4 regions of the Xylanibacillus composti genome follow, and region 4 is predicted to be linked to each of the others. Evidence: riboswitches for the same ligand, from Rfam matches in the RefSeq annotation. Region 4 holds a riboswitch; each other region holds the start of a gene.
The links. Region 4 has a riboswitch for cyclic di-GMP ahead of XYCOK13_RS19470 (HD-GYP domain-containing protein). Riboswitches for the same ligand answer to the same signal wherever they lie in the genome.

Region 1: linked by a shared signal. The riboswitch ahead of trpD (anthranilate phosphoribosyltransferase) and the one ahead of XYCOK13_RS19470 (HD-GYP domain-containing protein) in region 4 are both predicted to bind cyclic di-GMP.
Region 2: linked by a shared signal. The riboswitch ahead of XYCOK13_RS00070 (class D sortase) and the one ahead of XYCOK13_RS19470 (HD-GYP domain-containing protein) in region 4 are both predicted to bind cyclic di-GMP.
Region 3: linked by a shared signal. The riboswitch ahead of XYCOK13_RS17590 (PAS domain S-box protein) and the one ahead of XYCOK13_RS19470 (HD-GYP domain-containing protein) in region 4 are both predicted to bind cyclic di-GMP.

The regions. Positions count from the first base shown of each region.
Region 1 is NZ_BOVK01000012.1:2,473-5,967, forward strand. It holds gene XYCOK13_RS04295 (hypothetical protein) at 1-15, shown strand, start outside; gene XYCOK13_RS04300 (hypothetical protein) at 734-1,165, shown strand; cyclic di-GMP riboswitch class I at 1,536-1,627, shown strand; gene trpD (anthranilate phosphoribosyltransferase) at 1,775-2,818, shown strand; gene trpC (indole-3-glycerol phosphate synthase TrpC) at 2,802-3,495, shown strand, end outside.
Region 2 is NZ_BOVK01000001.1:22,592-26,086, forward strand. It holds gene XYCOK13_RS00065 (transglutaminase-like domain-containing protein) at 1-500, opposite strand, end outside; cyclic di-GMP riboswitch class I at 515-601, opposite strand; gene XYCOK13_RS00070 (class D sortase) at 633-1,289, opposite strand; cyclic di-GMP riboswitch class I at 1,346-1,431, opposite strand; gene XYCOK13_RS00075 (FAD-dependent oxidoreductase) at 1,494-2,915, opposite strand; gene XYCOK13_RS00080 (UbiD family decarboxylase) at 3,244-3,495, opposite strand, start outside.
Region 3 is NZ_BOVK01000056.1:28,523-32,017, reverse strand. It holds gene XYCOK13_RS17595 (SpoVR family protein) at 1-222, shown strand, start outside; gene XYCOK13_RS17590 (PAS domain S-box protein) at 275-2,206, opposite strand; cyclic di-GMP riboswitch class I at 2,324-2,410, opposite strand; gene XYCOK13_RS17585 (NTTRR-F1 domain) at 2,735-3,495, shown strand, end outside.
Region 4 is NZ_BOVK01000070.1:10,564-14,058, forward strand. It holds gene XYCOK13_RS19465 (GyrI-like domain-containing protein) at 1-94, shown strand, start outside; gene XYCOK13_RS19470 (HD-GYP domain-containing protein) at 202-1,197, opposite strand; cyclic di-GMP riboswitch class I at 1,305-1,411, opposite strand; gene htpG (molecular chaperone HtpG) at 2,137-3,495, shown strand, end outside.

The DNA of each region.
Region 1 (3,495 bases), on a different contig from region 4:
ACTCATTGGCAGTAATTCTCTTGAATGTAATTACGGTTCTGGCATGAATCTGATCTGCACTCTCTGACTCCCTGTGTTCCCCAGACTACCAGAACGTCAATGCATCACTCCACAGCATCCTTACCTGCACAATTAATGTATTTAAAACATCGTAGCAGCTTTTATAACACCCAATAGGAGCCGGGAAATCCATTGCATAAGGATTCCCGGCCCTTTTATACGCTGCGTGCACAGGGGCACACATCTTCTAGCCGTTGAAAGTCCTATAGCGATAGGAGCTAATTTCCCCATTTAGCTTGGATACTTGCGCATGGCGGAATCTGTACATAAAAGTGTATCGACGAAAGTACCTGTCATAAATATGGCGAGCCGTCCCAGGCCATACCATGAAGTGAACCTGCCGCGTCAATCAAAAAGTCCTCGCAAGAGGAAAAAGTGGAAGTCAACTTCGCGCGTGTTGGAGAGCGAGCTGAGCCCTTAGGCGAATAAGGGGACCGAGTATTGTCTGCTGATCATAATTCTAATATTGATCATTCAATTATTCTCTAAGATTACTTTGGTACGCCGCATACGGTTGTCTACTCCCTGACCTTAAACCCTGCCATCATGCTGACAGTGAAGAATGAGCCCATGCATCGAATTGGCAAGCTCCTTCAACCGAATGGCGCAGTAATTAGCTGGTGTGGATAGGTCAAAAAAAATCTTATTGTGATAAATTTTTTTCGGAGGGTATATGAAGAAATCAACTTATTCTTGCTTTGCACTTCTTTTACTATTCATTTTGTCCGCATGTTCGACTAGTCAAACAACCGAGACCTATCATGATGCGGAACATATGCCCCGTGCTTCGATTACTAATGTTTTTCTAGATTTACAAGAGAAATCAGGATGGTGGGTAGTGCCGGAAGAGGCTACATCCTTAACCATTCATGTTGAAGCCAAAAACACAGATACAGTTCTTTTTTGGCTAGTACCGACCGGGACAGAAGCTTGGGGCGAAAGGACACTCATGGGTTATGACCAAGATGCTAGTGATGGATGGTCCTTGAGATGGGATTTCGGTGATCGGAAGCTTCACAATCGTATTTATGTTCAAGCTCTAGGGATCGACGGTGTGTCGATGGACAGTCAAAGCATAAATGTAACAGCAGATGTTCCAGAATAGCTTGCCATTCCGTATATAACACGTAGCTTATTGAATGCACGCAGATGCAGGATAGGCAGTTTGCTGCTTGTGCCGTCAATCGCCTTCTAGTACTAGCTTATAAAGGTAGGAAGGGGAGACGGTCCCGAGACTTTCTGCTTATTTTTCCATATTTGGCTTCAAGCTATTTACGGACGGACGTCCGTCATAGTAGTATGGATGACAACAAACTAGAGTGAATATTCAGAAAAATCAAGTTGGCGAAGCCATACCCTGCTATCGGGTGTTTAAAAAGGAATAATGGAATTCGACAAAAGCAGTCATGGTTTACGGTAGACGGCAGACAGGTCATGAAATATAATGCAAATATAGCAAAGGATAACATATGTTCTTGTTGACAAGGCAAACCTATGGAAACATAGGGACTGCAAAGCCATGGTCTAAGGCATTTTGAACAGATGCCAGTGTAGACTGGTTACCGGGAGCTGGGGAAATCCATTCCGATCGTTTCCTAAATGCTTCGGAGTGGTTTTTTATTCACTTGTAGTACATATTTTCCTAAATATACTATTAATAACCTCATAATTCTGAGTAAGCCGATAGGAATAAATGGGGAGAGGGAGGGGCCACTTGTTCAAACGAATCATGCAAAAGCTAATAGATCAGCAGACGCTGACTTTGCAAGAAGCGGTTGATTGTATGGAGAAGATACTCAATCGAACCTGGACAGACGCTCAGATCGGCGCTTTCCTGGCTGCGCTGGCGGCGAAGGGAGAGAAGCGCGAGGAGATTCTCGGGATGCTCCATGTGATGCGGGAGAACATGGTGCGTGTGTACGTATCGGAGAATGTAGTGGATATTTGTGGCACAGGCGGGGATGGCATTGGCTCCTTCAATACCTCGACCGCGGCAGCACTGGTCGCCAGCGCAGCCGGGGCCAAGGTTGCCAAATGCGGGAACCGTTCATCGAGCAGCTCTTGCGGAAGCGCGGATTTGCTGGAAGCCGCAGGCGTGCGCATCGAACTGACGCCCGATGAGGTTGGACGATGGCTGTCAGAATGCGGATTCGCCTTCTTATTCACCCCGCAGTTTCACCCGGCACTGCGCAATCTCGCTCCATTGCGGCGCGAACTGGGGATACGCACTGCATTGAATTTGTTGGGTCCGCTGGGCAATCCGGTAAGGCCCAGACGGCAATTGCTTGGCGTATCCCATCGCGAGCTTGCACCTCTCTACGCAGAGATCTTGCTCCAGTCGGGCACCGAGCATGCCATGGTTGTACACGGCTTGGACGGTATGGATGAAATCTCTCTGAGCGCGCCAACCGAAGTGTATGAGATTCGGGCCGGTGCGCTGACAACTTCGCTGATAGAACCGGAGTCGTTGGGGCTAAGCTATGCCGCCCACGACGACATTAAGGGAGGTGATGCTTCCTATAATCGCGACATGCTTGCCGCCTTGTTCGGTGGTGAGAGAGGACCTGTGCGAGACATCGTGTGTCTGAATGCAGGCGCGGCTCTCGTCATCTCGGGAATAGCTGTTGATCTGAAAGAAGGGTTGCACATCGCAGCTGACACCATTGACTCGGGTGCGGCGAAGTCCAAGTTGGCGGAACTGGTCAACCGTTCCGGTCGAACGCCGAAAGGAGAGAAGCGTGATGTTTATGCTCGATGAGATTTTATCCCATAAGGTGCAGGAGGTGAAGGAAAAGCAAAGCCTTGTCCCTTTGAAGGAAATCAAGGAAAAAATCGCGAGTGCGCGAATGCCCCGCGATTTCTACGGCGCGCTGAAGAAGCCGGGTATTTCATTGATTGCTGAGGTGAAGCGCAAGTCCCCATCCAAAGGCGAGCTGCGGACCGACTTCGATGCGTTGTCGCTGGCACGCATGTATGCGAAGTATGGAGCGAGAGCGATCTCCGTATTGGCGGACGTGAAGTATTTCGGCGGGGGGGCGCATGTTGTGGAGCGCATCGCCAATGATTCACAGGTTCAGGTGCCGGTCATGTATAAGGAGTTTATCATCGATCCTTACCAGATTTACGAGGCGCGAGCTGTCGGCGCTGATGCGGTCCTCATGATTGTGCGGGCGATCGAACCGGACAGGCTGCCGGAGATGATCGAGACGGCGCATGATTTGGGCATGCAGGCGCTCGTGGAATGCTTTACCGCCGAGGAAGCCGAGCGTGCTGTTACGGCAGGGGCGCGGATTGTCGGGATCAATAACCGTGACCTGCAGTCCTTCGAGGTGGATTTGGCGCGTTCGGAGGACATCCGTCGTGTGCTGCCGGAAGGCGTTGTGACGGTTAGCGAGAGCGGATTGACCTGCGGTGCCGATGCGCGGAAGGCGGAGG
Region 2 (3,495 bases), on a different contig from region 4:
GCCTTCTCATAATCGTAGGTAATATTGCTCACTACATATTGATAAATAGCTTTGATTTTCTCCTCATCCGTCTCCAGCTTCTCCGTCAGTGCCGCAGCTTTCTCGATCACGTCCATCGATTCATCCCATTGGATGTTTTGAATCGACTGCTGATACACTTCCTCAGGAGTCTGCGCTTTATATGTAACCTGCTGACCCTTAAGCAGCCTATATTTGTTTCCCGTCACTTGCTCCAGCAGCATGATGGAATAGTTCCCATCGCCCATCTGCAGCGGAAAAATATTGTATGACCCGGCATCATACGTGTACTGCTGCTCCCCCTTGCTAATACGAATCTTGATTTTGGCCAGATCCGCTGTCGGCGGCAAATTTACCTGTACAACGCCTCCTGCATCCTCTTCAAACAGGATGACCGGTGCGGGCTCTGCTGCCAATACGCTAGTTGGTGCCAACAATGCACAAATCAATACGCCATACAATACCCATTTCCATGTCTTCATCTTCTTACTCTCCTTTCGGAAACTGGCTGCCATCTTACATTTGTAAGGAAGGCCCTATAGCTTTGCGTCTCTAATTTTCATTAGATTTGCCTTTATCGTATTGAGAGTTGCAGTGTTTCATTATGCGAAGGATTAGGTTTCTATCAAAATCCCCTTCACGATTAATCGATGTGTTCCTGTGTCAATGGGGTGACAGGTAACGAGTGTAATTTCCTGCTTGGTCCCTTCCGGTTCCAATACCCATACTTCGTGCGGTTCCACATACAGTTTTTCCGTGACTTCATAGCGAAAAACCTGATTGCCTGTATCGACTTCAATGGCATCGCCTTCAGCCAGCTCGTCCAAGCGATTAAAGTTGCGGCCATAAGCATGGTTGCGATGACCGGCAATGGCATAATTGCCAACTTCCCCCGGCTTCCCTGTGTCAGCGATGCTGGCTGCTGTTGTTTTCAGGTTCTGCTCTGTTGCGCCTGTCAAGATAGGCAGCTCTAGATCAATCTTGTCGATATAAAGCATTCCCTCCATATCCAAGCCCAGTTGCACGGCCTTGCGCTCAGGATACGGCGCATCGTTGGATTCGCCTTCTTCCAGAAGGTCTTCCGCATAGTCAGCAGCCGGATGCTGCTCCGCTTCCGATTGAACCGGAAGTTGGACCGTGGCAAACGCTTCCTGCCAGCGGTTGACAAGCTGCTGCTGCTGCCTGTCGTAATACCACGCAGACAAGTGGGGATAGGCTAACAGCAAGATGCCTGCAGCAACCAGCACTCCGGATAAAATCTTCGTTCTCATACTCACCTTCCCAGCCCAGCAACTGAAATGCAATAAAAAAGAAAAAAGCAGTGCATTTCGGCAACTGGCTGCCATCTTACATCGTAAGGAAGGCCCTGTAGCTTTGCGTCGCTGCCTTTCGACAGGTTTGCGGTATCGATGAACTAGCTTATATAAACGTAGCATACCAAACTATTTGACTATTGGCAATGCTTGCATGAATAATTATCCGCGAATTTTGATTTTATAGTCCCTTTTTAAATATTCGTGTATCCGTTCAAAGTCAGTAGCCGAAAGAGATCGAAGAGGCTTGTCCCGTTCCCTGCCGAGAATAATGCCAATAGTTTGGCCCGCAAGTGCAGTATTCGGCATAATGCGGACACTGCCGTAAGCTTGTGCGGTAGCTCCAACATTTTTGCCTGCAGTCAGCACATTGTCATATTCTTTCAAGAGAAAGGAGCGAAGCGGAATGCCGTAACGATCTGGCTTGCCTAACGTGATTCCGTACGGACTGGACTTTGTTCCTTGCAGGTCCACCGGATAGCCGCCGATGCTCACGTTGTCCCAATGCATCCTCCCGCTCATCACATCTTTGTAGTTGATAACGTAGTCCGTTTCGAAGCGATTGAATTCACGAATGTACAGATATTCGGGAAATCCATTCAATTCAGCCTTGCTATAACCGGGAATATGCTTGCGAAGGAAAGCCAGCACATGCGGCGCTTCCTTCATGGCTTTGTCCATGGCGGACCGAACCGATTCCGGGTCGGAGGGATCGACGTCGAAGATGAGCAGCGCATTCATGACGACCTCGCCATTCTGTTGATATGTGGTATTGAGCCCGCGAAGCATGAGTTGCTCGTCCTGCGGCTTATAATGGGCCGTAATATTGCTGAATCCTGTGCCGAAGTTCCAGTCTACATATGTGTTGGGCCCGTACTTCTTGGCCACATTCGTCAACGGGTAGTCCTTCAGAACAGCGTCATGCAGCTGTCCCCAATTCACGTTCTTGAATTTCAGGATCATCGTGGCGGCCATATAATCGGGCGACTTGCTCTTGAATACCGTTTCCACTCCCGGTATGCGCTTCACCTTCAAATGGGAGGTCAGCGCGTTGAAATCGGTATTTTCCACCCAATACTTTGCTTGAACCTTGTAAGCATGGCCATCCCTCGCAGTATAAGTAAGCGATTGAATCGATTCATATCCGTTGCGAACGGTTGTTTCAACTGACTCAATTCGAATGCCGTTCCGCATGGGCAGCTGCTTGGTCAAACCGGCATAATACTTCTGAAATGATTGAAGCTTTCGGATTTTGCGATTATTATACCCATCATACAACCGCTTGATTTCTCCCTGAACGAGGCTGTTCTTGCTTTTGTCTCTCGGCTCGTCCAGTACAAGCATCTCCCCTTGAATGAGCTGGCCGCCGGGTGCCTCCCGCGGATCAAGGACCAACACTTGCAGGCCTTCATCTTGCGCTGCTTTGGCCAACAATATGCCCTCCACCTCACTGCCGATGACAACAACATCATATTGTTTGCACCACGGACCGCACGAAGGAGCGCTCGCGCCTGATGGCAATACAAAAGGGAAGCATAGCATGGCCACCATCACTGCCACGGTTAGTTTGAACCACTTGTTCACGTGTATCTGTCTCCTATCCTTTCATGTTCACAAAATCACAAAAGAGTTTACATAATTACGTTATGGTATACTTGATTTCGCTTCTGCAGAAGAAGTCATGGCCCTCCCTTCTCATCATTTCACAAACATGATTCAATTATTTCGACAAATTCAAGACATTTCCTTTTTTTATACATAATTCTCTGTCTTCCGAAATCAATCACGAGCTCCTCCTATCCCGATAGCGCTTTAACACAATCGATGAGCATGCTCTTCGCCATGATGATTTCATGAAAAGAGCTGTCCTCCCTATGGTATTATGGGATGACAGCTCCCTATGAACAGAAAATTACAGCTTTATACCACTTAAACTTCCACCTTTTGCGAACAAACGCTCCATTCTTTTCTCTACATCCGGGTCTGGAATGAGCGGCGGTGCATGATGCGGTTTGCTGCGGGCGTCAATTATGACGTTGTCACAGCTCCAATGCTTGTTTTCATATCGACTGTTGGTCCCGTAAATATCATGGGAAGGATTGCTTCGAGTGAACGTAACCCACATGAAATTGCTCAAGGATGCGCTAACGAATGAGCTGTCATC
Region 3 (3,495 bases), on a different contig from region 4:
TTCCCTGTACTGCATGTAACCGACGGCGATGCGGGCGGCAACGGCGGATTGTATATCACGCATGCCTATGAGGGGATTGAGCTCGATCTGAAATATTTGGAGAAAACCCTTCCTTACGTGCATCAGCTGTGGGGCAAATCGGTTCATCTGGAAACCGTCGTCGAGCAGAAAAAAGTGGTCTTCACCTACGATGGGACGAAGCAGCATCGGCGTTTTCTCTAAGCAACCAGAAGCAAGAGCCGTTGCCCGAAAGCATACGGCTCTTGACCTTTGGTCAATACTTCTGCAACTGGCGGCTGCGGCCCGAGGCAGGCAGCTCAATCTCCACAGTGGTTCCGCGATCCGGCTCGCTCCAAATGCGGAAGGTGCCTTGATGGGCGTCAATGATCCTGCGGCTAATCATCAGACCTAGCCCGGTGCCGTCAGCCTTCGTCGTGAAGAATGGCTCCCCGATCCGTTCCATCATATCAGCCGGGATGCCCGGTCCATGATCCTGCACTTGAATACTCAAGGCCTCGGTCCCCTTCTTTTTGACAGTAATGCGAATGTCGCCCCCTTGCGGCATCGCTTCGATCGCATTTTTGATTACATTCAGCAGCACCTGTTTCAACTGATTTTCATCACAGTAAATAATTGGCAAATTCTCATCGTAATCCTTAACCAAGTTGACGTTGGCGAGAATAGCTTGCGTTTCCAGCACCGAAATCACGCTTCGCAAAATCTCCTTCACATTCTTGTCGCTGTATTGGATCAAGTGCGGCTTGGCCAAGGTCATGAATTCATTCACAATCAAATTGATGCGATCAAGCTCTTCCTGCATAATATCGATGAAATTCGACTCGCGATCACGCAGTTTGCTTTTCAGCAGCTGGGTAAATCCCTTCAGCGACGTCAACGGGTTGCGAATTTCATGGGCAACGCCGGCAGCCAGCTGTCCGACGACAGACAGCTTCTCCGACTGGATCAGCAGATCCTCCTCCTTCTTCCGTTCGGTGATGTCACGAAGCACTGTCAGAATAACGGAGTTGCCATTGTAGGAATGAATGCGGATGCTCGAAGCCTCCACCTCTATCCACTCGCCGGTTGCACAATAGATCTTTTTTTCCACGAAGGCAGAGGCAGCGTCTGTTTGCATAACCTGCTCCATGCTGATACGGGTTTCCTCATGATAATCAGGATGCAGCAAGTCGAAGTAGTATTGGCCAATCAGCTTCCCTTCCGAATCGGCCCTTGTCAGCTCCACCGCCGACTTGTTCGCATAAATGATCATCCCGTCCGCAATGACGAGAATCGCTTCGGGCAAGTATTTGAGCAGCCGCTGATAGCGCTTGGCATTTTCCCTTAACAGCTCCTCCGCTTGCTTCTTGTAGGTAATATCCTGGACTGTGCCCAGAACCGCCGGCCTTCCCCTATAAGTGATTGCCGAGCAGCTTCCTTCCAGGTGTATGGTTTGTTGATTTTTCTTGACACCTACAGTCTGATATTCGTATACCACATCCTGATCCATGGCATGCACGGTTTGCTCCAGCCGGCTCGCGCATTCTTTCTGAATAATTGCATCCGCCGCTGTGGAATGGACAAATTCTTCAGCAGCGTAACCGAACATGTTGGCCAAATAAGGGTTGACATACACCAACTCGCCATCCTGGTACAAATACACGCCGACTAAAGCCCGTTCAATCAGATTGCGGTAGAGCACCTCGGTCTCATGAAGAGTCTCCAGCGTTTTCATAAATTCTGCTTGCACATCCACAGCGACACCAGGATCGCGATTCCGCTCAGGACTCCCTGTCCCGTTCTGCTCCCCGTCTAGCTTCCAGCACGATTCGGGCGCACGACTCCTGGACTCCAGCAGCTCTGTCTTGTCATGAACTTGGACTAGCAAGCCGCAAGGAATGCAGCGTTCATCGATAAGCAGGGAAAAGGACACTTGCGCATAAATGATTTTGCCTGAATGGTGGACAAGCTGTTTCTCCATAATCAATTTGTGATCAGGGCTATCCTCAATCTCCCGGAGAGATGGAATGCATGTCCCCCTCCCCTCATCATGAGCGAGCTGAGAAAAATTCAGATGCAGCAGCTCCTCCTCCCGGTAACCGAACAATTCGCAAAACGCCGGATTCACCTTCTTCATCAACCCGGTCAATTCCAGACAGGCTATTCCTAATGGTGAATGCTCAAATAATACCGTATCCGCATTAAGCATGGTCTTCGACATCTCCCGCACTTGTATTGGACACATTTCGGATGGAAGCGCTTTTATGAAAGCATGAAAAAACCGCCTGTCTAATTCATGGGCGGCATACTCCATCGACTATGTCGTTTCGGTAGCCCAACCGCCATAGAATGCATATTCTTTAGGCTTGTGGCTTTGCGTCCTTACCTTTCGATAAGTTTGCCGTTTCGACTGATTGGATGTGAAGAATAGTCCAACAGACCTACATGATTAGTATAACGGCTTCATGGGTTAATTTTCAAGTTTGTATCAAATATCCATTAATCTCTCTCTCAAATGCAACGTTCTTCGGTGTCATGGACATGGTTCATTCCGATTGATAGTTGGGAAAATATAGAATTTTTAGACAGCAACACCTGGGATTCCTATAGATTAAAAAAAGGAGAATGAATGACGGCTCCTGCTGTTCCATTATTGCTCTCCATGCATAATTTGGTCATATCAGGGAGTCAAATGAAGTTGGCTCTGTCATTCTTCTGAGAAGGTGGTGATCCAGCATTGTCGATTGGTGACCGCATAATAAACGGAGGTTTTGAAACAGGCTCGCTTTCACCGTGGATTGGGGCGTATGTTTCCATAAGCACACAGCAGGCCCATTCCGGCTATTACGCCGCGCTGCTCGAGGGAGGAGAGCCGAACGCGTATCTATACCAATTCGTTCCGGTCAGCCCCGGGGAACAGTTTGAGTTTTCAGCTTTCATATCAAGCGCATCGAGTGGATCCAGTCCCCTCATTTCATTTTCCGTTATCTATTACGACGATGCCTATCGTTATCTCGGTTATGGCATGACTTCTTACATTCCTGGAGGAGAACTGCCGGATGCTCAAACGAACAGTTGGAGGGAATTGTCTCAGACAACCTCCCCTGCACCTGTAGGTACTGCTCTTGCTCTTGACATTCTAAACAAGCTACCGCAAGCCGACAGCCCAGCTGTTCTCGTTGACGATGTTGCGCTTTTGTACACAGGTCCAATCGGCCCCACCGGGCCGACGGGCGCGACTGGACCAATCGGTGCTACCGGGCCAACGGGTGCTACCGGACCAACCGGCGACACGGGGCCGACGGGTGTCACGGGGCCAACTGGAGCGACCGGACCAATCGGTGCTACCGGGCCAACCGGAGCGACTGGACCAACGGGCGACACGGGGCCAACGGGCGCGACCGGGCCAACAGGAGCGACTGGACCAATCGGTGCTACCGGGCCAACAGGCGACACGGGGCCAACTGGAGCGACCGGACCAATCGGTGCTACCGGGCC
Region 4 (3,495 bases):
GCTGGAGCGGGCGTATCGCTGCGACTTCGAGGAATATCAGGAGCGTCCGGAAGGCTCGGATGACCAAGAGGTTCATATTTATATCTCCATCTAACAGCAAAGGAGCTGTACCGATACAAGCGAAAGGCATTCGCCCCGGAACAGCTCCTTTGCTGTTAACATGCATGTAGGCTGGTTGCAGCTTGACAGGATGATGCTGCATTAGAAGTTCGATGCTTCTGCTGGCTTTACGCCTTGGATCATTACGGTTGGATGGTCGGACAGATCTATCTCTGTCTTGCTGCCCAGTTCGCGGACAACGGGACGCTGCATATGGTTGGTGATTTTCACCACCAGCGCTTCCTTCCCCGACTGCAGCTTGACCATGGTTCCCGGCGGATATGCCGGAACGGCACGTACGAAATCATTAATCACTCCATGCGTATAGGCGAGCCCGCTCATGGCCATGATCGCTTCCATGGCTTCGTGCGGAAGCAATTCCTCTGAGGACACAGCGCGGTCGTACAGCTTGCACATGCTCCCGATTTGAGCATACTCATGGAAGGCGCTGCCTTTGATTCCTCTTGGCGCTCCGCTGCCATCCAGACGCTCATTATATTGGAAGGCGATATGCGAGGAGACAAGGCTTAATTCGCGCACATTCCGCAGCACCTGAAAGCCGGCTTCCGGCACCTTGTCCGCATCAGCGGTCACAGCCTCGCCAATACTGTGCAGCAGACAGCCTACAGCCAAATCCCGCAGCATGAGGTCGTTGTATCCGCGCTTGTTGCCAACCTGCAAAGCCAAGAGCGCGACGTTGACAGCATGCGCATACGGCGCGAGATCCATGGAAATGGTGGATGTCGGAATGGGAACCAGCACGGGACGGAGCTGTGTCTCGCGGATCAGCTTGCCTGCCGCGCTCAGGATGTCCCGCATTTGGATCGGTTTGCGGGCACGTACGGCGGCGTGGGCGTCCCGGATATTCTCCGCAATGTCGAGCCAAGTGGGCATATCTATCATTTCTTCAAGCGTGATGCCTTTGGAGATCGCATCCTCTATGACAAGGACGCGAATGCCCATATGCTTCAACCGAATCTGAAACTTGGGGTGTATGGTTTGGTTCGCTGCAATGAGGATGCGGCGTTGTGAATCATAGACGGGCATGGCCAGGATCATGCTTTTTTCATCATATTGATCGATCGGAATAATTCTCATGGTGTCCCTCCGTGTCTGCTGGTTTCTAGGATGGTCATCCGACTTATACGCAGAATAAAAAAAAGACACCCTTCAAGAGCGTCTTGCGATTCAATCCCAAGGATCTTCAAGGTAACCCAACCGTCATCATGCCGCACGCGAATCAGCACATGCTGGGCACCTAAGACTTGTGGCTTTGCGTCCCTGCCTTTCGACAGGTTTGCCATTTTCTCCTAGACCTATTTACTTGTACCCATTATAGCACGACGATAGACCTGGTGGAAGGACTAAATTCCTAGTCTCTTCCGATGATGTGAATCTTCTAACCTATATAAGAAGGTCTGCATGCGGCGACAGACCCTAGGCAACATCCGGCGTGCCGCGAGCCTGAACGAGAGTCTGCCTAATCCGGAGACGAACAAGCCATGATCCAATCTAGAATCAGATGTTGAACGCATCCCTTATCGCCCCGTCCTAAACTTGTGGCAGAACCAAGCCAGAGCCACACAGAGGCTCCAGCTAACGGAACTCACAGCCGCTAATGGACCTTTTTTGCAGCACATTTCATTCTTACGGAAGCTACAGCCCTTATGTACGCGTACCCCTGGGTTTTGTGCACATATTTCGTGCAATAAGCTCTCTCAGTTCCGTTAAAAGTAAAATCACCTGAAAATCAGTGAAATAGTGCTTCTGACTTCCGTTAGAGCTCTAGCTGCCATACTGGAACCGTGGAGAGACATACTTTTAGCATTCACTTCCACACGCTCACAGCCCTTTTGCTGCACCCCGTCCCCGTTCCTCACCGCACAAATGCCTGCTTCTATTGACAGTGTTTTTTTCAGTATGGTATATAATAGAAAGGAATATTTAGCACTCTCGTTGCTTGAGTGCTAACGCAATTGTCGCGTAACGACCAGAATGCCAGCACGCCCATTGTACGAATCGAAAGGAGACGAAATAATGGCGAAGAAGCAGTTCAAGGCGGAATCCAAGCGCTTGTTGGAGATGATGATCAATTCGATCTACACACAGAAGGAAATTTTCCTGAGGGAATTGATCTCCAATGCAAGCGATGCCATCGACAAAATTTATTACAAGGCGCTGACCGACGAACAGCTTGTATTTGACAAGGAGCAGTACTTCATTAAGATTACACCGGACAAATCGTCCCGCACGCTGACGATCTCCGATACCGGCATCGGCATGACGAAGGAAGAGCTGGAGAACAATCTCGGCGTCATTGCGAAGAGCGGCTCGCTTGCGTTCAAGCAGGAGAATGAAGCGAAGGACGGACATAATATAATCGGCCAGTTCGGCGTTGGCTTCTATTCCGCGTTCATGGTGGCGGATGTTGTTACGGTCAGGAGCAAGGCGCTCGGCAGCGAGGAAGCGTTCCAGTGGGAGTCCAAGGGAGCGGACGGCTATACGGTGAAGGCTTGCGAGAAGGAAACGGTCGGCACGGACATTATTCTGAAGATCAAGGAAAATACCGAGGACGAGCAGTACGACGAGTTTCTGGACCAGTACCGATTGAAGGCAATCATCAAGAAGTATTCTGATTTCATCCGCTATCCGATCAAGATGGACATCACCGGCAAGCGACCGAAGGAAGGCGAGGACAACGAGTTCGAGGATTACACCGAAGAGCAGGTTGTCAACAGCATGATCCCGATCTGGCGGAAAAATAAAAGCGAACTGACCGACGAGGACTACGAGAATTTCTACAACGAGAAGCATTACGGCTTCGACAAGCCGCTGGCGCATATTCATGTGAGCGCGGACGGCGCAGCGGTCTATCAGGCGATCCTGTTCATTCCGGAGAATACGCCGTTCGATTATTATACGAAGGAATATGAAAAAGGCCTGGAGCTTTATTCCAACGGCGTGCTGATCATGAACAAGTGCGCGGACTTGCTGCCGGACTACTTCAGCTTCGTGAAGGGCATGGTCGATTCGGAAGATCTATCGCTTAATATATCGCGCGAGATGCTGCAGCATGACCGCCAGCTGAAGCTCATTGCCAAGAACATCAAGAACAAGATCAAGGGACAGCTGCAAAGCATGCTGAAGGATGACCGCGAGAAGTACGAGAAGTTCTTCGCATCGTTCGGCAGACAGCTGAAGTTCGGTGTATACAACGAGTTCGGCGCGAACAAGGACGACTTGCAAGACCTGCTGCTGTTCACCTCGTCGAAGGAGAAGAAGCTCGTCACGCTGGACGAGTATGTGACCGGCATGCCGGAAGAGCAGAAATATATTTACTACGCAGCCGGCGAATCGATTGAGCGGCTGGAGAAGCTGCCGCAAACCGAGATGGTT